3 regions of the Pseudoclavibacter endophyticus genome follow, and region 3 is predicted to be linked to each of the others. Evidence: predicted binding sites of a transcription regulator. Region 3 holds the regulator's gene; each other region holds the start of a gene.
What was found. The regulator HrcA, encoded in region 3, represses chaperone genes, less so after heat shock. The targets are predictions, from matches to a motif close to TTNGCACTCGNNNNNNNCGAGTGCNAA.
Positions count from the first base shown of each region.

Region 1 (7,159 bases), 740 kb from region 3:
GGCGGCAGGTCGACGATCTCGTCGATCAGGCTTGCCGGATCGTCGTACCGCGTCCACAGCCCCTCCAGGTCGAGGACGCCGAGCCCGCCGAACCTGCCGAACGCGATGGCCGTCGCGGGCGACATGACCGAGTCCATGGGCGCCGCGAGGAACGGCAGTTCGAACGTGAACGCGTCGATCCGCCACTGCGTCGACACGTCCTCCCGGTCTCGCGTGCGCCGCGAGGGCACGATCGCGACGTCGTCGAAGCTGTACACGCGGCGGGCCCGTTTGGCCCGGCCGATCTCGAGATGTTCCACCGGGCCAGCCTACTGCCGAGCGCCGACGCCGTCAGCGGTGGTAGTTCGGCGCTTCGACCACCATCTGCACGTCATGCGGGTGCGACTCCTTGAGGCCGGCCGGCGTGATGCGCACGAACTTGCCCCGCTCGACGAGCTGGGGCACCGTGCGGGCGCCCACGTAGAACATCGACTGTCGCAGGCCGCCGGTAAGCTGGAAGACCGTCTGCTTCACCGTGCCGCGGTAGGCGACACGCCCCTCGATGCCCTCGGCGATGAGCTCGTCGTCGCTCGGCACGTCGGACTGGAAGTAGCGGTCCTTCGAGTACGACGTGTTCTTGCCCCGCGACTGCAGCGCGCCGAGCGAGCCCATGCCGCGATAGGTCTTGTACTGCTTTCCGTTCACGAAAACGAGGTCGCCTGGCGACTCGTCGGTGCCGGCGAGCAGCGAGCCCAGCATGACGCTCGAGGCTCCGGCGACGAGGGCCTTGGCGATGTCACCCGAGTGCTGCAGGCCGCCGTCGGCAATGACCGGCACGCCGGCGGGCTTCGCGGCGAGCGATGCCTGGTGCACGGCCGTGATCTGCGGAACCCCGACCCCCGCAACGATACGTGTGGTGCAGATGGAACCGGGGCCCACCCCGACCTTGATGGCGTCCGCGCCCGCGTCGACGAGCGCCTGCGCGCCCTCGCGCGTCGCGACATTGCCGCCGACGATGTCGACGTTCTTCGCGAGCGGCTCCGACTTGAGCCGGCGGATCATGTCGAGCACGCCCTTCGACTGCCCGTTCGCGGTGTCGACCACGAGCACGTCGGCCCCCGCCTCGACGAGTCCCATCGCGCGCTCCCACCCGTCACCGAAGAAACCGATGGCGGCGCCGACGCGGAGGCGGCCGTCGGCATCCTTGGTCGCGAGCGGGTACTTGTCGCTCTTCTCGAAGTCTTTGACCGTGATCAAGCCCGTGAGCTTGCCCGCGTCGTCCACGAGCGGCAGCTTCTCGATGCGGTGCCGCCCCAGGAGCGCGAAGGCCTCGTCACCCGAGATGCCGACGTGGCCCGTGACGAGCCCCTCGCTCGTCATGATGTCGCGCACCCTGGTCGTGGCGTATTCGCGCTCGTCGACGAAACGCATGTCGCGGTTGGAGACGATGCCGATGAGCGTACCGTCGGCCTCGACGACCGGCAGGCCGGAGATGCGGAAGCGGGCGCAGACCGCCTCGACCTCGGCGAGCGTCGCGTCGGGGCCCGTCGTGACCGGGTTCGTGACCATGCCCGATTCGCTGCGCTTGACGCGGTCGACCATCGAGACCTGGTCTTCGATCGAGAGGTTGCGGTGCAGGACTCCGAGCCCGCCCTGGCGGGCCATCGCAATCGCCATGCGCGATTCCGTGACGGTGTCCATCGCCGCCGAGATGAGCGGGACGTTGATGGCCACGTTGCGTGTGAGCCGAGTCGCCGTATCGGCCTCGGAGGGGATCACGTCGGTGTGCCCTGGCAGCAGCAGCACGTCGTCGTAGGTCAGCCCGGTGAGGGCAAACGGGTCGTGGTCGGTCATGGTGCCCCACTTCGCTTCTCGGTCATCCGGCCATCGGCCGACGCCACGAGTGCAACGCTCCACGCGGCTCACGTGTTCCGAACGGCTGCGGGCTCGATCGGGTGAGCAGTGCGGCGCTCACCATCGGGCCGACCTCGCTGACACCCGGTCCGCCTCACCCGCACCGGCGGAGCCGGATGCTCGGTGGCGGATGCCGTGCGCCACGTGGGTGTCATGGTAACGCCGTGCGGCGCTCGCGCGAAACACGCCCGAGACGCGCGGCGCGCCGAACGATTCCGCGAGGCGTCGACAACCGCTTACGCGGGTCCGGCCGGGCCGCGCCCTCCGGGGCGGCCGGGAGCATCCGCCGGGGATCGCGGCATGGGCGCTCCCGTGGCGGCTGAGCGCCTGCGCCCCGCGATGACGAGGTCGATCGCGAAGCACGCCAGCGCGACCCACACGATCGCGAACCCCGCCCAGCGCTCGGGCGGCATCGACTCGCCGAACACGAAGACGCCGATGAGGAACTGGGTGATGGGGGCGATGAACTGCATCATGCCCACTTCGACGAGCGTGAGCCGCTTGGCGGCCGCGGCGAACGCCAGGAGGGGCAGCGAGGTCACAACACCGGCCAGCAGCAGCGCCGCCGTGTGGTCGGTCGAGACGCTGCCGAGCGTGATGCCGCCGCCGGCCAGGAGCGCCCACGCGAGGCAGCCGAGACCGATCGGGGCGATGAGCGTCGTTTCGACGAAGAACCCGGGAATCGCCCCGGCGCGCGCGCCCACGCGCTTCTTGATGAGGCCGTAGAACCCGAACGAGCACGCGAGCACGAGCGCGATCCAGGGAAACGAGCCGTACCCGATCGCGAGCACCAGCACGGCGACGACCGCGACGCCGGCGGCAGCCCACTGGAGGGGCCGGAGCCGCTCCTTCAGCACCACGAGTCCAAGCACGACCGACACGATCGGGTTGAGGAAGTACCCGAGCGACGCCTCGACCGTGTGCCCCGACATCACGGCGAACACGTAGACGAACCAGTTCACGGCGACGACGGTGCCGGCGAGCGCGAGCGTGCCGACCACCCGCCGATCGCGAAACAGTCGCCCGGTCGCGCGCCACCCGCGCATGACGGCAAGCAGGATGGCGCAGAATAGGGCACTGAGGAGGATGCGCCAGCCGATGAACTCGACGCTCGACGTTGGTGTCGTCAACGCGATGTACAGCGGCAGGAACCCCCACAGTCCGTAAGCGAGTGCCGCGTAGGCGACGCCGGCGCGGGACGAGGTGTTCACGTCGAGGATCGTACGCCCACGGGGGCGAAGCCGAAGACCGTCGCACGAAACGACGGCGGCGACCCGGCCTGAGCCGAGTCGCCGCCGCTTCTCGCGGGCTGATGCCTAGGAGATCTTCGCGAGCACGTCGCGGGCCGAGAGCACGAGGTACTCGCCGCCGCCGTACTTGACCTCCGTGCCGCCGTACTTCGAGTAGATGACCTTGTCACCGACCGCGACGTCGAGCGGAATGCGGTTGCCGTTGTCGTCGATACGACCGGGCCCGACGGCCACGACCTCGCCTTCCTGGGGCTTCTCCTTCGCGGTGTCCGGGATCACGAGACCCGACGCCGTGGTCTGCTCCGCCTCGAGCTGCTGAACGACGATTCGATCCTCGAGCGGCTGAATGTTCACCGACACGGTTGACCTCTTTCTCGGTAATGCAAGTGTGGAAGTTTGCGGGATTAGCACCCGACAGGTGCGAGTGCTAATGGCAGTGTATGGCCCCGCGGTGCCGGATGCCAACGCGAGGTCGTGCCGCGCGTCCGCCGCTAGCGTAGAGGGATGCACCGAGACGAGTTGCTGGCCCTGCTGACCCCCGAGGCGATGCGCCTGCTCGACGGGGTCGGCGAGGTGGACGACCGCTCGGACGTGCTCGGGCTCGTGAGCCGGATGCGCGGTGATGGCCACGATCCTCGCACGGTCGCCGCGGTGCTCACCCAGGCGAAACTGCGGCGGCGGGCCACCGCGAAATTCGGTCGGTTCGCCGACCGAATGCTCTTCACGGAGGACGGCCTGCAGCAGGCCACACGCTTGAGCGTCGCAGCGCACCACGCCGCGCGGTTCCGCGCGGCCGGGTGCGAGCGCGTCGCCGACCTCGGCTGCGGCATCGGCGCCGACGCGATGGCGTTGGCCAGCCTCGGGTTCCAGCTCACAGCGGTCGACGCCGATGAGGTCACGGCCGCCGTGGCGACGCACAACCTGGCGATGTTCGACAACGTGACGGTGCGACACGCGCGCGCCGAGTCCATCGACCTGTCGGCGTTCGACGGCCTCTGGTTCGATCCGGCGCGCCGGGAACATCGGGATGCTCCGGCACAGGGCAACGAAGCGGTCGGCAGCGGCGCAACCGGCGGGGCGACGAAGCCCGGCCGCGGTGCTCGGCGGCTCGGCGACCCGGCGGACTGGTCGCCCGCGCTCGACCTGGTCTTCGGAACGGCCGCGACGCATCGCCTCGGCGTCAAACTGGCCCCGGGCATCGACCACGATCTGCTGCCGGCGGGCGTCGAGACGCAGTGGGTCTCGGTCGGCGGCGAGCTCGTCGAGGCCACCGTGTGGGCGGGCGGCCTCGAGCGCGACGGCGTCGGCCGGTCGGCGCTCGTGCTCGGCGAGCGCGCCGCTGAGCGCACGGCGGCGGGCCCCGCCGAGGACGAGCCCGTCGGCGAGCTCGGCGAGTTCGTGTTCGAACCGGATCCCGCGATCATCCGCGCCCGGCTGATCGGCGACGTGGCTCGCGAGCTCGGTGGCAGGATGCTCGCCCGCGACATCGCCTGGATCACGGGCGACGAGGCGGTCGGCACCCCCTTCGCGACCGCGTTTCGCGTACGCGAGGTGTTGCCCCTGCAGACCGCGAAGCTCAAGCGGGAGCTTCGCGCGCGCGGCATCGGCCGCCTCGAGATCAAGAAGCGCGGGGTCGATCTCGACCCCGCGGCGCTCCGTGCCCAGCTGTCGCTCAAGGGCTCCGAATCGGCAACGCTCATCTGCACCCGCGTGGGTGGCGCGCGGAAGGCGCTCTTGGCCGACCGCGTGTGAGACGCCGGAACGGCCTCGCGCCGGCACCGGCCACGACTCCCGCGACCGCGGGGTACGGGGCCGGCCCGGCGCGAATGCCAGAGCCGGGGTCGCTCGTTAGACGACCAGCACGACGATGAGTGTGATGATCGCGAGCAGCAGCACGATGCCGCCGAGCGCGAGGCCGACGATGCTGAGCATCTTGCCGAGCCCCTGCTTGCGCATGCCCGGAATACCGACGCCGATCGCCGCGATGCCGAGAATGGCGGAGATGATCCAACCCGGAGCGGGAACCAGCATCAGGATGAGGGCGATGACGCCGAGCGCGGCAGAAATGACGCCCATGATGGGTGACGGCTTCGCCCCCTGGGCGCCGAGGCCCGTCTGGCCGTACGGCTGCTGACCGAACTGCTGGCCCGGCGCGGGCTGCCCGGGATACGGCTGACCCGGCATCGGCTGGCCGAAGCCCTGCTGACCAGGTCCCGGGTGACCGGGCGCCTGCTGGCCCGGTGCCTGCTGGCCGTAGCTCGGCTGGGCGGTGGGCTGCTGGCCGTAGGGCTGCTGCTGTGCGGGCGCGCCGAACGACGACTGGTCCGGCTGGCCGAAGCCGCCGTGACCGGTGCCACCCGGCTGGGGCGGCTGCCCGTAGACGCCCGGCTGCTCGGGCTGCGCCGGCTGCCCGTAACTGCTCTGACCGTAGGCGCCGGACTGCCCCGGCTGGCCGTAGGCGCTCTGCCCGTAGCCACCTGGCTGCCCGGACTCCTGCGATGCCGGCTGACCGTAGCTGCTCTGCCCGTAACTCCCTGGCTGCCCGGACTCCCGCGACGCCGGCTGCCCAGAGCTGCTCTGCCCGTAGCCGCCGGGCTGCCCCGGCTGGCCGTAGCTGCTCTGACCGTACCCACCTGGCTGCTCACGCTGCTGCGACGCCGGCTGCCCGAAACTGCTCTGCCCGTAGCCCCCGGGCTGTCCGGAGTCTTGCTGCGACGCCCGCCCGTAGTCGCCCTCGACGTACGAGCCGGACTGCTCAGGCTGCTGCTGCGGCGCTGGCTGCCCGAAGCTGCTCTGCCCGAACCCACCGGGTCGTCCGGAGTCCTGCTGCGACGCCGTTCCGTAGTCACCCTCGACGTACGTGTCGGGCTGTCCAGGCGTCGACGGGTTGCCGCTGGGCTGGCCGAAGGACCCGCCCGGCTGCTGACCGGCTTCCTGCCCCCCACCAGGCTGCGCCTGCCCGCCCTGGCCCCAGGCGGGAGCCGGATCGGACTGGCGAGCCGCGGGAGCTTCCGCGCCGGTGCCAGGTGCCTGGTCAAACGAGCCGTACGACGTTTGCCCCGACGCGGAACCGCCGCCGGACGAATCGGCGGCATCCGACGACCCGGACGGCGGTGCGCCGAAGGAGCCGTACGACGACTGGCCAGGCGCCGGGGCGCCGGGGGCGCCGAAGTCGGTCTGCGGTGCCGGCGCGCCCGCGCTCGTCTGCTCGCCCCAGGGGGACGAGCTCGTCGCCCCGCCGTCGGCCTGCTGCCCGGCAGGGGGCCGGCCGAACGACGACTGATACCCGCCGGGAGCTCCCTCACCGGCCTGGCCGCTCCACGGCGACGGCTCGGCCTGCGGAGCCTGGCCGAACGGCGGCTGACCCGGCTGGCCCTGGCTCTGCTGCCCCTGCGGCGGCTGGCCGAACGGGTCGGACGGCTGCTGCGGGGCGCCGGAGCCCTGCGCCGGGAAGTTCGGGTTCTGCTGATCGCTCATGGAGTTCCTTTCCCTTGCGGCGCGGACGACGCCGGCCACTGGATCTCGGTCGGGCGCCGCACCACGTTTCGGGCTGAGCGGAACGCGAACGCCATCACTGCATCGTAGTGGTCGCCTCTCGGACAGCACATGCGGCTCGGGGTGGATCCGGGCGGCGGGGCTGCGGCGGCGCCGCGACGATCCACCGGTAGCCGCGTCATGGCCCGCGATGCTAGCGCTCGATGATGAACCCGAGAATCACCTGCACGAACGCGACGACGAGCCCGGCGAATCCAGCGACGAGCCCCGTGACGGCGAACCCCTTGGCCGTCGGCTCCTTCGCGATCGACGCGAACCCGAACACCACGCCGATCGCCGCGATCACCGCGCCGAGGATGGAGATGAGAGCGACGAACGTGAGCACGAACCCGACGAGCCCCAGGGCGATGGCGATCAGCCCGAAGAGCCGGTTCTCGTTCTCGGGCTCACCCGGCGCGCCCGGCCCGTACTGGCCGTATGGTGCGGGTTGCTGGCCGTGGTCATTGCCCTGCCCGCCGTAG
Region 1 is NZ_WBJY01000001.1:793,021-800,179, reverse strand. Features, by position in the region: gene F8O04_RS03410 (GuaB3 family IMP dehydrogenase-related protein) at 1-299, opposite strand, end outside; gene guaB (IMP dehydrogenase) at 331-1,833, opposite strand; gene rarD (EamA family transporter RarD) at 2,130-3,104, opposite strand; gene groES (co-chaperone GroES) at 3,210-3,503, opposite strand; gene F8O04_RS03390 (class I SAM-dependent methyltransferase) at 3,648-4,895, shown strand; gene F8O04_RS03385 (hypothetical protein) at 4,992-6,620, opposite strand; gene F8O04_RS03380 (hypothetical protein) at 6,832-7,159, opposite strand, start outside.
Region 1: the regulator HrcA is predicted to act here: its motif matches at 3,548-3,574, upstream of groES (co-chaperone GroES).

Region 2 (7,159 bases), 620 kb from region 3:
GGCCGAGCATCCAGCCCCCTGCTCCCCCGGAGTCGTCCACGCCGAAAACGACCGAACGGGCGGCCCCTCGTGGGACCGCCCGTTCGTGTGGAGTGCGTCGGCGACGCCGGCAGGACTAGAAGTCCATGCCACCGCCCATGTCGGGCGATGCGGGGGCCCCGCCGCCCTTCTCTGGCTTGTCGGCGATGACGACCTCGGTCGTGAGGAACAGACCGGCGATCGAAGCCGCGTTCTCCAGCGCCGAGCGAGTCACCTTCACCGGGTCGATGATGCCGGCGGCGACCATGTCGACGTAGTTGCCGGTGGCGGCGTCGAGGCCGTGACCGACCTCGAGGCCGCGGACCTTCTCGGCCACGACGCCGGGCTCGAGGCCGGCGTTGAAGGCGATCTGCTTGAGCGGCGCGTCGACGGCGACCCGGACGATGTTGGCGCCAGTGGCCTCGTCGCCCTCAAGGCCGAGACCCGCGAGGGCCTTCGCGCCAGCGTGGATGAGCGAGACGCCACCACCCGCGACGATGCCCTCTTCGACGGCGGCCTTCGCGTTGCGGACGGCGTCCTCGATGCGGTGCTTGCGCTCCTTGAGCTCGACCTCGGTCGCCGCACCCGCGCGGATGACGGCGACGCCGCCGGCGAGCTTGGCGAGGCGCTCCTGCAGCTTCTCGCGGTCGTAGTCGCTGTCGGTCGCGGTGATCTCAGCGCGGATCTGCGCCACGCGGCCGGCGATGGCGTCGGCCTCGCCGGCACCCTCGACGATCGTGGTCTCATCCTTGGTGATGACGACCTTGCGGGCGCGACCGAGCATGTCGAGCGTGGTGTTCTCGAGCTTGAGGCCGACCTCTTCCGAGATGACCTGGCCGCCCGTGAGGATCGCGATGTCCTGCAGCATGGCCTTGCGGCGGTCACCGAAGCCGGGCGCCTTGACGGCGACCGACTTGAAGATGCCGCGGATCTTGTTCACGACGAGCGTCGCGAGGGCCTCACCGTCAACGTCTTCCGCGATGATCAGGAGCTGCTTGCCGGCCTGGATCACCTTGTCGACGACGGGCAGCAGGTCCTTGATGTTCGAGACCTTGCTGTTGACGATCAGGACATAGGCGTCCTCGAAGACGGCTTCCTGACGCTCGGGGTCGGTCACGAAGTACTGCGAGAGGTAGCCCTTGTCGAAGCGCATACCCTCGGTGAGCTCGAGCGTCGTGCCGAAGGTGTTCGACTCCTCGACGGTGACGACGCCTTCCTTGCCGACCTTGTCGATCGCCTCGGCGATGATCTCGCCGATCTTCGCATCGGCGGCCGAGATCGACGCGGTCGCGGCGATCTGCTCCTTGGTCTGGATCTCGACGGCCGACGAGAGCAGCTCGGCCGAGACGGCCTCGACGGCCTTCTCGATGCCGCGCTTGAGCGAGATCGGGTCGGCACCGGCGGCAACGTTGCGCAGGCCCTCGCGAACGAGCGCCTGGGCGAGCACCGTGGCGGTCGTCGTACCGTCACCGGCGACGTCGTCGGTCTTCTTCGCGACCTCCTTCACCAGCTCGGCGCCGATCTTCTCGTACGGGTCCTCGAGCTCGATCTCCTTGGCGATCGACACACCGTCGTTCGTGATCGTGGGCGCGCCCCACTTCTTCTCGAGCACGACGTTGCGGCCGCGGGGGCCGAGGGTGACCTTGACGGCGTCGGCCAGCGTGTTGAGGCCGCGCTCGAGGCCGCGACGGGCCTCTTCATCAAACGCGATGATCTTCGACATAAGTGTGCTTCGTCCTTTCCGGACGTCCGGGACGTTCATGTGTTGGCACTCGGCAAGCGCGAGTGCTAGAGCAATACTTGCACTCGACGTGGGCGAGTGCAAGCCGCGAGCCGCACCCCGCCGGGCTCACCTCGAGCATCCGGAAACACGAACGGCGGCACCCGGCCGGTGCCGCCGTTCGTGACCGGTGCCCTAGAGGGGTCGCACCGCTTCGGCTTGAGGCCCCTTGGCCCCCTGGCCGATCTGGAACTCCACGACCTGGCCCTCCTCCAGGACCTTGTAGCCGGGCATGTCGATCGCCCTGTAGTGCACGAAGACGTCTTGCTGCTGCTCTCCGCCGGCGGCGTCGACGGTGATGAAACCGAAGCCCTTTTCAGCGTTGAACCACTTCACGGTTCCGTTCGCCATGATCTCCCCATTGCGTGTCGCTCGGCCGGGACATACCCGACCGCCCCGACGACCTTCCCTGCGGCGTCGGGGCGCCATGAGCGTACGTTTGCGAGGTTGCGGGAACGTGTCGCGCGGATATCGGGCGATCGACATCTGCGGGGAGACGGCTACTGGGCGACGTCGTAGCCGATGATGACCGTGATGGTGCCCGGCGGAGCCATGTTGGGGTCGAGTGTCGGCGTTCCGCCACCCAGATCTTGCGCGAGCTGGAGCGCCGCCCCCTCATTCGCCGCGTCGCCGTAGTAGATGGTCGTCGACGAGTAATCGGCCCGGTCGGCGTCGTCGATCACGGTCACGTTCCAGCCGAGGCCCGTGAGCGTCTCGGCGTTTCCGCCCGCGATTCCCGGCAGGTCGGTGCCGTTGAGGACCGTGACCTGCACGTTCGGGTCGAGCGCCGGTTGCGCCTCGGCGGGGTCGTCCGTCGGCGCCTCTTCGGTGGCGGTCGGCGTCGGCTCGGGCTCGGCCTGGAACGACACGACGTTGTCGATGACGAACATCGCGATGAGGCCGATGGCCACGAGCACGATGACGGCACCGAGGCCCCACAACCACGAGGTGATCTTGTCGCCCCGGGTTCTGGGCGCACGGTGCGCCCCGCGTCGGTCGAGCGACGCAGGGATGTCGTCGAAACGGTCCTTCGAGTACTTCACGTTCGTCTACCGGGCCTTCGTGCGTCCGGACGCTGCACTCGAGCGTCGCTGGGCTCGCCGCTCGTCGCGTTCTGCGGCGCGTGCATCTCGGACGCGACGCAGGCGCGCGACGACCAGGGGGTCGTGGGCCAGGGCTGCTGGCGCCTCGATGAGCGTAGCGAGAATTTGATAGTACTGCGCGACCGACCGGTTGAACCGCCGGCGAATCGCGTCTTCCTTGGCGGACGAATGGCGTGGGTGCGCGGCCTCGAACGCGAGCACCTCGCGTTCGAAACTCGTCAGTTCGGGAGCTGCCGAGCGTTGCGCTGCCTCCAGAGCCAAACCGCCTCCTCGTTCGACCGCGACGCACTCCGCGGGTGCCTCACTGTAGGCGCAGCCTCACGAGAATCTTGGTTCCGACGCGCGTAGACTCGCGCATCGGCGGGACCCCGATCGGCGGGGCACGGTCGAGAGGAGGCAGCACATGGGCGAGTACCAGGTCACGCGGAATGACGCGGAGTGGCGCGAGTTGCTGCAGCCGGTGGAGTTCGCCGTGCTGCGGCAGGCCGCGACCGAGCGCCCGTTCACGGGCGAACTCCTCGATGAAGAGCGCGAGGGGCTGTACTCGTGCCGCGCTTGCGGCAACGAGCTGTTCAAGAGTGGCACGAAGTTCGACGCCGGCTGCGGCTGGCCGAGCTTCTACGAGTCGATCCGCCCTGACGCGGTCGAACTGCTCGACGACGACTCACAGGGGATGGTGCGGACCGAGGTGCGCTGCGCGAAGTGCGGCTCGCATCTCGGGCACGTGTTCCCCGACGGCTTCGGCACGCCCACCGGCGACCGATACTGCATGAACTCGGTGTCCCTGACCTTCTCACCCGAGTCGTCGGGCGAGTCGAATGGCAGCGGCACGTCCGCATAGACTGGTCCGGCCCCGCGCGGGGCATGCCGGCTTAGCTCAGTTGGTAGAGCACCGCTCTTGTAAAGCGGATGTCGCGGGTTCGAACCCCGCAGCCGGCTCGATAGCGCACACGCTGCCATCGGCCCGTGCCCGGCGCGGCCGGTCTCGCGTCAGAGGTGCTCGTCGAGGAACGACCGGAACTCGGTGCTGTTGTCGATGCGACCCGTGTACGCGTCGCCGTTCGCCAGCACGAGGGGCATGCGGTCGAGTTCGGTCCCCTGGTCGCCGACGCCCCCTGCAAGCGCGGCGTCGGACTGCGACTCGATCCAGTCACCGAATCGACCCTGACTGATGCACGTGTTCACCGCGTCGATCTGCTGCACCCCCGAGTCGCGTGCGAGCGCCTTGAGATCGGCGTTCTGCAGATTGGCGAACCCTTCACTCGGCTGCATGGCGAGCAGGCCCACATGGAAGGCCCAGAGGTCCTTCTGCGACAACTCGCCCACGCAAGTGACGGCGTTCCCAGCGCGTACCGCGGCGCCGCGCTCGCGAGGATCGTCGCTCACAGCGAGCGGGTGCAGCGATATGCGCACGGCCCCCTGCTGTGTGAGGCCCTGGATCACGAGCGCGTTGACCGAGGCGAACCGCGCGCTATCTGGATGCGTGTAGTCGGTGTAGAGGGCCAGCTGCACGGGCGCGGGGGCCGGGATGGCTTGCGCATTGGCCGGGTCAGCGACGGTGGGGCCCGAGGCGTCGAGGCCGCCGTCGGCATTGACCATGGTCGGCCATTCGACGCTACCGCGGCCCGTCCCAAGCGCAAAGACGGCGACGGCGACGGCGATCGCGAGCGCCGCGACAGCGAGCACCAGGCGGCGGCGAGGTCGACTCGACGCCGCGTCTCGCGCTGTCGCGCGGCGCAGTCGGGGTTCGGGTGAGATCACAGTCATCGCTCGTCTGGGTGGCCGCGGCGGTCGGCACGCACGACCTGGGAGAGGCTACTCCCCTCCCCTTGAGGTTGCAGCCGCCGAAGTCGAAACGTCACCATTCCGCAACCTCTCCGCCCGGAGCTTCGCGACTTCGTAGAGCGTCACGCTCGCTGCGATCCCGGCGTTGAGTGACTCAGTGGCGCGGTCGATCGGGATCGACACGATCGCGTCGCATTGCTCGGTGACAAGGCGCGAGAGCCCCTTGCCCTCGCTGCCGACGACAACGAGGAGCGGCGAGGTCGCGAGATCGAGCCCTGGAAGGGACATGTCGCCATCCCCGTCAAGGCCGATGACGAACAGACCCGCAGCCTTATACGCCTTGATCGTCGCGACGAGGTTGGCTGCCATCGCGACGGGCAGGCGACTCACGGCACCCGCCGACGTCTTCCACGCCGACGCGGTCACGCCGGCCGATCGACGCTGCGGCACGACGACCCCATGGCCGCCGAACGCGGCGACCGAGCGAATGATCGCACCGAGGTTCCGGGGGTCGGTCACGCCATCGAGGGCGACGACGAGCGGCGTTTGCCGTCGCTGCGTGACACGGTCGAGGAGGAGCATCGGGTCGTCGTACTCATAGGGCGGCACCCTGATGAGCACGCCCTGGTGCACGGCATCGCGGCCGGCGAGCCGGTCCAGTTCGGGGCGCATGACCTCGAGCACGGGGATTCCGCGCGACGTGGCGACGCGCAGGATCTCCTTGACACGGTCGTCGAACTCAATGCGCGCCGCGATGTGGAGCGCGGTTGCGGGAATGCCCGCGCGGAGCGCCTCGAGCACGGAGTTGCGACCGGTCACGAGCTCGGTCTCGTCGTCACTGCGGCGCCGGGGCGCACCACCATCCCGCCCGGCGGAACGTCCGCCGGGCTGACCGCCGTGCTTCGACTCGATCCGCTCGCGGGCGGCCTTGCGCTTGCCGGCCGAGTGCCAGGCCCGGTCCTCGGCCTTGGGTGTCGGCCCGCGGCCCTCGAGTGACTTTCGGCCGTGGCCGCCGGTGCCCTTCAGCGGGCCCTTTTTCTTGCGGGCGCCGCCCTTGCCTGGTGTTGCAGCCATCGTCAGTTCACGCTCCAGGTCGTTCCGGTCGGTGAGTCTGCCACCGTAATACCTGCCCCCGCGAGAGCGTCGCGGATGCGGTCGGCGGCAGTGAAGTCTTTCGCGGACCGAGCTTCGCGACGCTGCTCGAGCAATTGCTCGACGAGCGTCGCGAGAGCCGCGGTCTCTCGATCGGAGCCGGTATCGCCGGCCCACTCGGGCGTACGCGGGTCGATGCCGAGCACGTCGAGCATGGCGCCGACCGCGGCGAGGGCCACTTCGACGCCGTCGGTGTCGTTCGCGTCGGCTGCTTGATTGCCCCGCGTGATCTCGCCGTGCAGCGCGGCGAGGGCCTGCGGAATGGCGAGGTCATCGAGCATCGCGGCCTCGAAGTCCGCGGTGACGGGCGCGGCCGGTGGTATGTCCCGTCCCGCCGCCCGCAGGAGCGACTCGGCGCGGCCGAGGAAGGACTCGATACGCGCGAAGGCCGCCTCGCCCTCCGCCATCGAGTCGTCGTTCAGCTCGATCACGGAGCGGTAGTGCGCGGCGCCGAGCACGTAGCGAATGACGATGGGGCGCGCCTGCGCGAACAGATCGGCAGCCGTGACGATGTTGCCGACCGACTTCGACATCTTCTGGCCGCGGAAATTGACGAGCCCGTTATGGAGCCAGGTCCGCGCGAACGCGTGCCCGGCCGCGTTCGACTGCGCCATCTCGTTCTCGTGGTGCGGGAACCGCAGGTCGAGGCCGCCCCCGTGAATGTCGAATGTGTCGCCGAGGTACTTCGTCGACATCGCCGAGCACTCGATGTGCCAGCCCGGCCGGCCCGGCCCCCACGGGCTCGGCCACGACGCGGATTCGGGTTCGCCCGGCTTGCGTCCCTTCCAGAGCGCGAAGTCGTGCGGCCCGCGTTTGGCGCGCGGAGCACCGTCGTCGGCCGGCTCCATCTCCGCCGTCCGCTGGTGCGTCAGCGAGCCGTATTCTGGCCACGTCGACGTCTCGAAGTACACGTCGCCAGTTCCGTCGGCGGCCACGTACGCGTGACCGCGCTCGATGAGCCGTCGAATGATCGCCTGCATCTCCATGATGGACGCAGTGGCCCGCGGCTCGTAGGTGGGCGGACGAATGCCGAGACGCGCATATGCGCGGGTGAATTCGCGTTCGACCCGATACGCGAGCGCCCACCACGGCTCCGTGTCGGTGGCGTTCGCGAGGGTCTTGTCGTCGATGTCGGTCACGTTGCGCACGAGCGTGACTCGCACGCCTCGAAACTCAAGCCACCGGCGGAGCTGGTCGTACACGAGGGCCGAACGGATGTGGCCGACGTGGGGGCCCGACTGCACGGTCGGCCCGCAGACGTACATCGACACCTCGCCGGGAACGAGCGGCGCGAAGTCGCGCAGCGCCTGCGTCTTGGTGT
Region 2 is NZ_WBJY01000001.1:906,740-913,898, reverse strand. Features, by position in the region: gene groL (chaperonin GroEL) at 116-1,741, opposite strand; gene F8O04_RS03890 (cold-shock protein) at 1,934-2,149, opposite strand; gene F8O04_RS03885 (LytR C-terminal domain-containing protein) at 2,299-2,841, opposite strand; gene F8O04_RS03880 (DUF3263 domain-containing protein) at 2,848-3,162, opposite strand; gene msrB (peptide-methionine (R)-S-oxide reductase MsrB) at 3,305-3,742, shown strand; tRNA gene F8O04_RS03870 (tRNA-Thr) at 3,768-3,840, shown strand; gene F8O04_RS03865 (DsbA family protein) at 3,892-4,668, opposite strand; gene rlmB (23S rRNA (guanosine(2251)-2'-O)-methyltransferase RlmB) at 4,717-5,760, opposite strand; gene cysS (cysteine--tRNA ligase) at 5,763-7,159, opposite strand, start outside.
Region 2: the regulator HrcA is predicted to act here: its motif matches at 1,784-1,810, upstream of groL (chaperonin GroEL).

Region 3 (7,159 bases):
CGAGACCCCGGGAGTCGGCCGCGAGGTGCTCGACGAGGGCACGAAGCGCTTCGAACGCGTCATGCTCGGCGTGCGCCTGCGCGAGGGCCTCGATGCGCAGGTGCTTGTCGACCGCACGCCCGTCGCGGGCCTGATCGCCGACGGTCTGGTCGACGCCCGGGCGGCGCTCGGAGGTCGCATCGTTCCGACCCTGCGGGGCCGCCTGCTCGGCGATGCCGTCGCGCGGCGGTTGACGTAGGGTCCGCTACGGCGCCGAGGGCGCCCCTCGCCGCTCGCCCCTAGGCTTGCCCGCATGAGTATCGCTGTTGCCGTTCATGGAGCCACCGGCCGCATGGGGCGCTTCATCACGCGTCTCGTCGACGAGGCCGACGACCTGACACTTCACGCCGGTCTCTCGAGCGACACGCCGCTCGCGGAGGCCGACGGGGCCGATGTGCTCATCGACGTCTCGCGCATCGAGTCGTCGGAGCGCGCCGTTTCGTATGCGCTTGAGCGCGGCATCGACGTCGTTGTCGGCACGAGTGGGTGGAGCGTGGAGCGCATCGATCGCCTCGAGGAGGAGGTGCCGAGCGGTCGGGGAGTGATCATCGTGCCGAACTTCTCGCTGGGCAGCGTGCTCGGCACGCACCTTTCGGCCGTCGCTGGCCGCTTCTTCGACTCGGTCGAGATCATCGAGGCGCACCACGACCGCAAGGTCGACTCGCCATCCGGAACGGCGGTTCGGACTGCCGAGCGGATCGCGGGGGCCCGCGCCGATGCCGGACTCGCGGCCCTGGTGGCGCCGAATGACGACCAGGATGCCAGGGGCTCGGTCGTCGACGGGGTCGCAATCCACTCGGTGCGGCTGCGCGGGGTCGTGGCCGATCAGCAGGTGCTGTTCGGCGGCACCGGCGAGGTGCTGTCCGTGCGCCACGAGACCATCACGCAGTCGGCGTACGAGCGGGGCGTCCTGATGGCTATCCGCGCGGCCCCCGATGCGACGGGCGTCACGGTCGGGCTCGACGCCCTCCTCGGCCTCTGACGGGGCGGCGCAGCGACGGGACGTGGAGACCGGCGGTCGCGCGCCCCAACACGACCGCGCCGGCCGCGACACAGGGTCGCGACCGGCGCGGTCGTGGTGGGGAGAGAGTCCTACTTGATGAAGCGGATGTTGACCGGGTACCGGTACGGCGTGCCCGTGTTGTTGACGTGCAGCCCGCCGATGATCGCGAAGATGATCGTCGCGATCGAGATCGCCATGGAAACGAGTCCGAACAGGAATCCGATGCCCACGAACGACAGCACCGTGAAGAGGATCCACGACGCCGCCTGAGCGATGACCACCGTGATGCCGAAGTTCGTGGCCTCCTTGCCCTCCGACTCGGCAAGGGATCCGCGTTCGCGCGTCACCAGCCAGATGATGAGCGGCCCGAGCACACCGACGATGTTCAGCAGGTGCGCGAACATGCCGATCTGCTTGGTCGCGGCAACTGCGCCCTGCTGGCCACCGTAGGGGGCGCCGTACGCCTGGCCGGGCTGGCCGCCGTAGGGCTGCTGGCCGGGCTGGCCGCCGTAGGGCTGCTGGCCGGGCTGGCCGCCGTAGGGCTGCTGGCCGGGCTGGCCGCCGTAGGGCTGCTGGCCGGGCTGGCCGCCGTAGGGCTGCTGGCCCGGCTGGCCGCCGTAAGGCTGCTGACCCGGCTGGCCGCCGTAAGGCTGCTGGCCCGCCTGCGCGCCATACGCCTGACCGTAGCCGCCCGCCTCCGAGTGCTGCTGCCCGTAAGGCGCACCGCTCGGAGTCTGGCTGGGCTGCGCGCCGTACGCCGTCCCGCCCTGCGGCTGGGCGGGCTGGCCGTAGGCTCCGGCCTGGGGCTCTCCCGGCTGCTGGCCGTAGGACGCCGCGCCCTGGGCGGCCTCGTTCGTCTGGCCGTACGAGGAGGCGGGCGTCTGCGCCTCCGGCGTCGTGTCGGCCTGTCCGTACGGCGACGAAGTCTGGCTGGTCGGCGAACCGTATGGCGAGCTCTGACCGCCGTCGGTCGACCCGTACGACGACGCGGGGCTCGCCTCGGCCGAACCGTAGGGCGACGCTGAGGTCTGGCCCGCGTCGGACGAGCCAGAGGGGAGCGACGAGCCGTAGGGCGACACGGCTTCGGCTGCCGGGGTCGCGTCGGCCTGTCCGTACGGCGAGGACGCCTGGCCGTAGGGGGAGGCGGACGACTGGCCGTACGGCGAGGTCTGACCTGGCGTCGTCGAGGTTGCGTCGTTGCGTGGCTCCTCCGGGGAGCCCGGATTCTGCGGGTCGGTCATGGACAGCTCCTTCGAGTGTGCGCCGAGAGCATTCCGTTTTCGCCCACGACGTTTGGAGCGCGTGACTCGCGCTGCACACCAGGATGCCATGCGATGCCTCGCGGGTCGCGCCCCGTCCGCGTCTGATTCCTCGGGCAGGGGTAGCATTGGCAGTCGAACCCGGCGAGTGCCAGGAATGCGCCGTTGGGATGACGACGAGCGATCGATGGGGGTGCCATGGCTTCGGAACGCAGCGTCGAAGTGTTGCGCGTGATCGTCTCCGACTACATTCAGAACCGCGAGCCCGTCGGTTCGAAGACGATCGCCGATCGCCACGGGTTCGGGGTCTCGTCGGCAACGATCCGCAATGACATGGCGATCCTCGAGGACGCGGGCCTTATCGTCGCCCCGCATACGTCATCCGGCCGCATCCCCACGGACAAGGGCTATCGGCTGTTCGTCGACCGATTCGGTCATCTGCGCCCGCTTTCGAGCGCTCAGCGTCGCGCGGTCGAGTCGTTTCTCGAGGGCACCACCGATCTCGATGAGGTCCTCACGCGGGCCGTGCGGTCGCTTTCCCAGCTCACGAACAGCGTCGCCGTCGCGCAGGTTCCCTCGCTGGCAACGGCGATCATCCACCACGTCGAGTTCGTACGCCTGAGCGAACGACGGGTGCTCACCGTCGTGATCACCGACTCCGGCCGGGTCGAGCAGCGGATCGGCGAAGTTGCCGAACCCGTTGACGACGAACTGCTGACGAACCTGCGGGAACGCATCTCGCCGCTGCTGGTCGGCACGTCGGTGGGGGATGCCGCCGTCGCGTTGCGAGACGTCTCAGGGCTGTTCGCGGAGCATGACGCCGAACTCGTCTCGCCGATCATCGTCAACCTGTTCGAGCAAGTTCTCGCCAACAGGCAAGAGCGGTTTATCATTGCGGGCGCTGCGAACCTCGCACGCACCGAGCAAGACTTCCCGTCGACCATCCTGCCTGTCCTCGAGGCGATCGAAGAGCACGTGGTGCTGCTGCGCCTCTTCGGCGAACTGAGTCAGGCCGAACGGTCCGACCGCGTGTCCGTTCGGATCGGCCGGGAGCACACGCAGGAGGAGTTCGCTGAGACGGCCGTGCTCGGCACGGGCTTCGCGAGCGATCACGGCCGTTCGGGGCTGGGCGTCATCGGCCCGACCCGCATGGACTACCAGCACAACATGGCGGCGGTGCGCGCCGTTGCGCGTTACCTCTCGAGGGCGCTCGGCGACGAAGCGCACTGAGCGACCGAAACGGACGACCCCTCCCGCGCATCCCGCGGGCAGACACGACCGAAGGAGTGCCACTCGTGGCAGATCACTACGCGACGCTCGGCGTGAGCCGGGACGCCTCGCCCGACGAGATCAAGCGCGCGTACCGCAGACTCGCGCGCGAACTGCATCCGGACGTGAACCCGGCGCCGGATGCCGCAGAGCGGTTCAAGGACGTCACGCACGCCTACGACACGCTGAGCGACCCGAGCCGCCGTCAGCAGTACGACAGCGGCGGGCAGCCTGGCGGCGGTTTCGGATTCAGCGACATCTTCGACACGTTCTTCGGGCAGTCGCAAAGCCAGCGAGGCCCGCGCTCGCGCGCGGAGCGCGGTCAGGACGCGCTCGTGCGGGTCGAGCTCGATCTCGACGAGGTCATCTTTGGTACGCACCGGGACATCGAGGTGACGACCGCGGTCGTCTGCCCCGATTGCACCGGCACGTGCTGCGCGCCCGGGACGGCCCCCGTCACGTGCTCCGCCTGCGGCGGCATCGGTTCGGTCCAGCGGCAGGTGCGCTCGATTCTCGGCATGGTCGTCACGTCGCAGCCGTGCGCGCACTGCGAGGGATACGGCACGGTCATCGAGCATCCGTGCGAGACCTGCCGCGGACGGGGACGCGTGCGCTCCGACGTCACGATTCCCGTCGACATCCCCTCGGGCGTCGACTCGGGGCTCCGCATCCACCTGCCGGGCCAGGGTGAGGCGGGGCCGGGGGGTGGCGCCAACGGCGACCTGTACCTCGAAATCCGCGTACGCCCGCATGAGGTCTTCTCGCGGGACGGAGACGACCTCCACTGCGTGCTCCAGGTGTCCATGTTCGACGCGATCACGGGCGTGCGGACGAGCATCGCCGCGCTCGATGGCGACGTCGAGCTCGATGTCCCCCCGGGCGCGCAGTCGGGCGAGGTGCTCACGGTGCGCGGCCGAGGCATCACCCGGCTCCGGTCGACGCAGCGGGGCGATCTCGACGTGACGGTGCAGGTCGTCACCCCCACGAAGCTCGACGGTCACGCGCGGAAGCTGCTCGATCAACTCCGTGATCGCGTGGATGCTGAGGCCCCGCGCTTGGCGCGCGAGCACTCCGGACTGTTCTCTCGCATCCGCGACCACTTCCGCCGCTAGGGCCCTGCATGGCCTGGCAGTACCTGCACCCAGATCTCGATGAGCGAGTCGCGCTCGGCGACGCGGTTGCGGTCACCGGCTCGGAGGCCCACCACGCCGCCGTCGTCTCGCGCGTGCGCCGCGGCGAGCGCATCCGCATCGCGAGCGGCGCGGGACTCGCCGTCGAGGGTCTCGTGGCGGCGGTGGATCGCGACCGCGTGGAGATCCTGGTCGATGCGGTCGTTCGCGAGCCGGAGCCGCGCGTCGCCCTGTGGCTCGCTCAGGCCCTCGCGAAGGGCGACCGCGACGAGCTCGCGATCCAAGCCGCCACGGAGCTCGGTGTCGCCGGCATCGTGCCGTGGCAGGCCGCGCGGAGCGTATCGCGCTGGCAGGGCGACAAGGTTCGCAAGGGGCTCGGACGCTGGCAGACGGTCGTGCGCGAGGCCGCTAAGCAGAGCATGCGGGCGCGCGTCCCCGTCGTCGCGGAGCCCGTCGACCTGGCCGGACTCGCTGCACTCGCCGCCGATGACGCGATGCTGATCGTCCTTGATCCAGACGGTGACGAGACCCTGCCCGCGCTCTGCGCTCCCGGCTCGCACCTCGACGGGGCCGAGCGCATCGTGCTCGTCATCGGTCCGGAGGGCGGCATCGAGCCCCGTGAGCTCGACCGGCTGAGCGAAGCCGGCGCGATCCGCGCGCGCCTCGGCGACACCGTGCTCCGCACGTCGACGGCCGGGCCGGCGGCGATCGCGGTCGTGCAGGCGTTGATCGGGGACTGGTCGACGGCGATCGCGCCGGGGTGACGCGGGCTCTCGGCGCGCACGCCTAGAATCGAGGGCATGTCGAGCGACGAGCCCAGCATCTTCACCCGCATCATCAATCGCGAGATCCCCGCCGAGTTCCTCTTCGAATCGGAGCGCGTCATCGGCATCCGCGACATCAACCCGCAGGCGCCCGTGCACCTGCTGGTGATCCCCAAAGACCCGTCGTACCGCAACGTCGTCGAACTGGCCGAGGGCGATGCCGCCCTGCTCGCCGAGCTCGTCGCCGTCGCGCAGCAGCTCGCGGACGAGCACACCGACGGGCAGTTCCGACTGGTCTTCAATACCGGCCCCGCGGCCGGGCAGACGGTCTTCCACGTGCACGCACACGTGCTCGGCGGGAGCCTCACGGAAGGACGACTTGCCTAACCACGAATCGCCGATTGGCGGCGACGAGCCCGGTCCCGCGGCCGGGGAGTTCATCGAGCAGACCATCACCGTCGAAGGCATCGCCATGGTCCGCCTGCTGGGTCCGGGCGACCGGCTGCTCAAGACCGTCGAGCGGGAGCATCCGCGCGTGCGGGTGCTGGCGCGAGGCAACGAGCTGACACTCGCGGGGGAGAAGCACGACGTCGAGCGAGCGGCCGAGCTCCTCCGCGAGCTCGCGACGCTGGCGCGCGACGGCGTCGATCTCGACCCCGCGGAGGTGACGCGTTCGCAGCGCATCCTCGAGCGTGACGACGCGCCGGCACCATCCGACGTGCTTGGACAGGCGATCGTGCAGGCGCGTGGTCGCATCGTGCGACCGAAGACCCTCGGACAGAAGCGCTACGTCGACGCGATCGACGATCACACGATCGTCTTCGGGATCGGCCCGGCCGGGACGGGCAAGACCTACCTCGCCATGGCGAAGGCCGTGCAGGCCTTCCAGCGCAAGGAGGTCTCGCGCCTCATCCTGACTCGCCCGGCCGTCGAGGCGGGCGAGCGCCTCGGGTACCTGCCGGGATCGCTCAACGACAAGATCGACCCGTACCTGCGGCCCCTGTTCGATGCGCTGAACGAGATGCTCGATCCGGAGCTGGTGGTGAAGCTCATGGCAACGGGCGGCATCGAGGTCGCCCCGCTCGCATACATGCGCGGACGCACCCTCAACGACTCGTTCGTCGTGCTCGACGAAGCCCAGAACACCACGCCGGAACAGATGAAGATGTTCCTCACTCGTCTCGGCTTCAACTCGCAGATGGTCGTGACCGGCGACATCACCCAGGTCGACCTCCCCGGTGGGGCGAGCGGGCTCAAGCTCGTGACCCAGGTGCTGCGAGGCATCGACGACATCCATTTCGCCGAGCTCACGAGCGACGACGTCGTGCGGCACACGCTCGTGGGTCGCATCGTCGACGCGTACACGTCGTATGACGCCGCCCAGATGGCGAGGCAGCAAGCCCGCGAGCGGAACCGCGACGGCGCACGTGCCGGTCGCCGGCCAGGAGGCGCGTCGTGAGCATCGAGATCAACAACGAGACGACGGCGGACGTCGACGAGGCTAGGGTGCTTCGGCTCGCGACGTTCGCGCTCGATCATCTGCACGTGCATCCGGACGCCGACCTCGCGGTGCAGTTCGTCGACGTCGGCGCCATGGAGGAGCTCCACGTGCAGTGGATGGACGAGCCGGGTCCGACCGACGTGCTGAGCTTTCCCATGGACGAACTCCGCCCCGGCTCCGTCGATCGGCTGACG
Region 3 is NZ_WBJY01000001.1:1,528,832-1,535,990, forward strand. Features, by position in the region: gene hemW (radical SAM family heme chaperone HemW) at 1-238, shown strand, start outside; gene dapB (4-hydroxy-tetrahydrodipicolinate reductase) at 293-1,021, shown strand; gene F8O04_RS06845 (DUF4870 domain-containing protein) at 1,132-2,283, opposite strand; gene hrcA (heat-inducible transcriptional repressor HrcA) at 2,500-3,531, shown strand; gene dnaJ (molecular chaperone DnaJ) at 3,597-4,682, shown strand; gene F8O04_RS06860 (16S rRNA (uracil(1498)-N(3))-methyltransferase) at 4,691-5,464, shown strand; gene F8O04_RS06865 (histidine triad nucleotide-binding protein) at 5,501-5,851, shown strand; gene F8O04_RS06870 (PhoH family protein) at 5,844-6,923, shown strand; gene ybeY (rRNA maturation RNase YbeY) at 6,920-7,159, shown strand, end outside.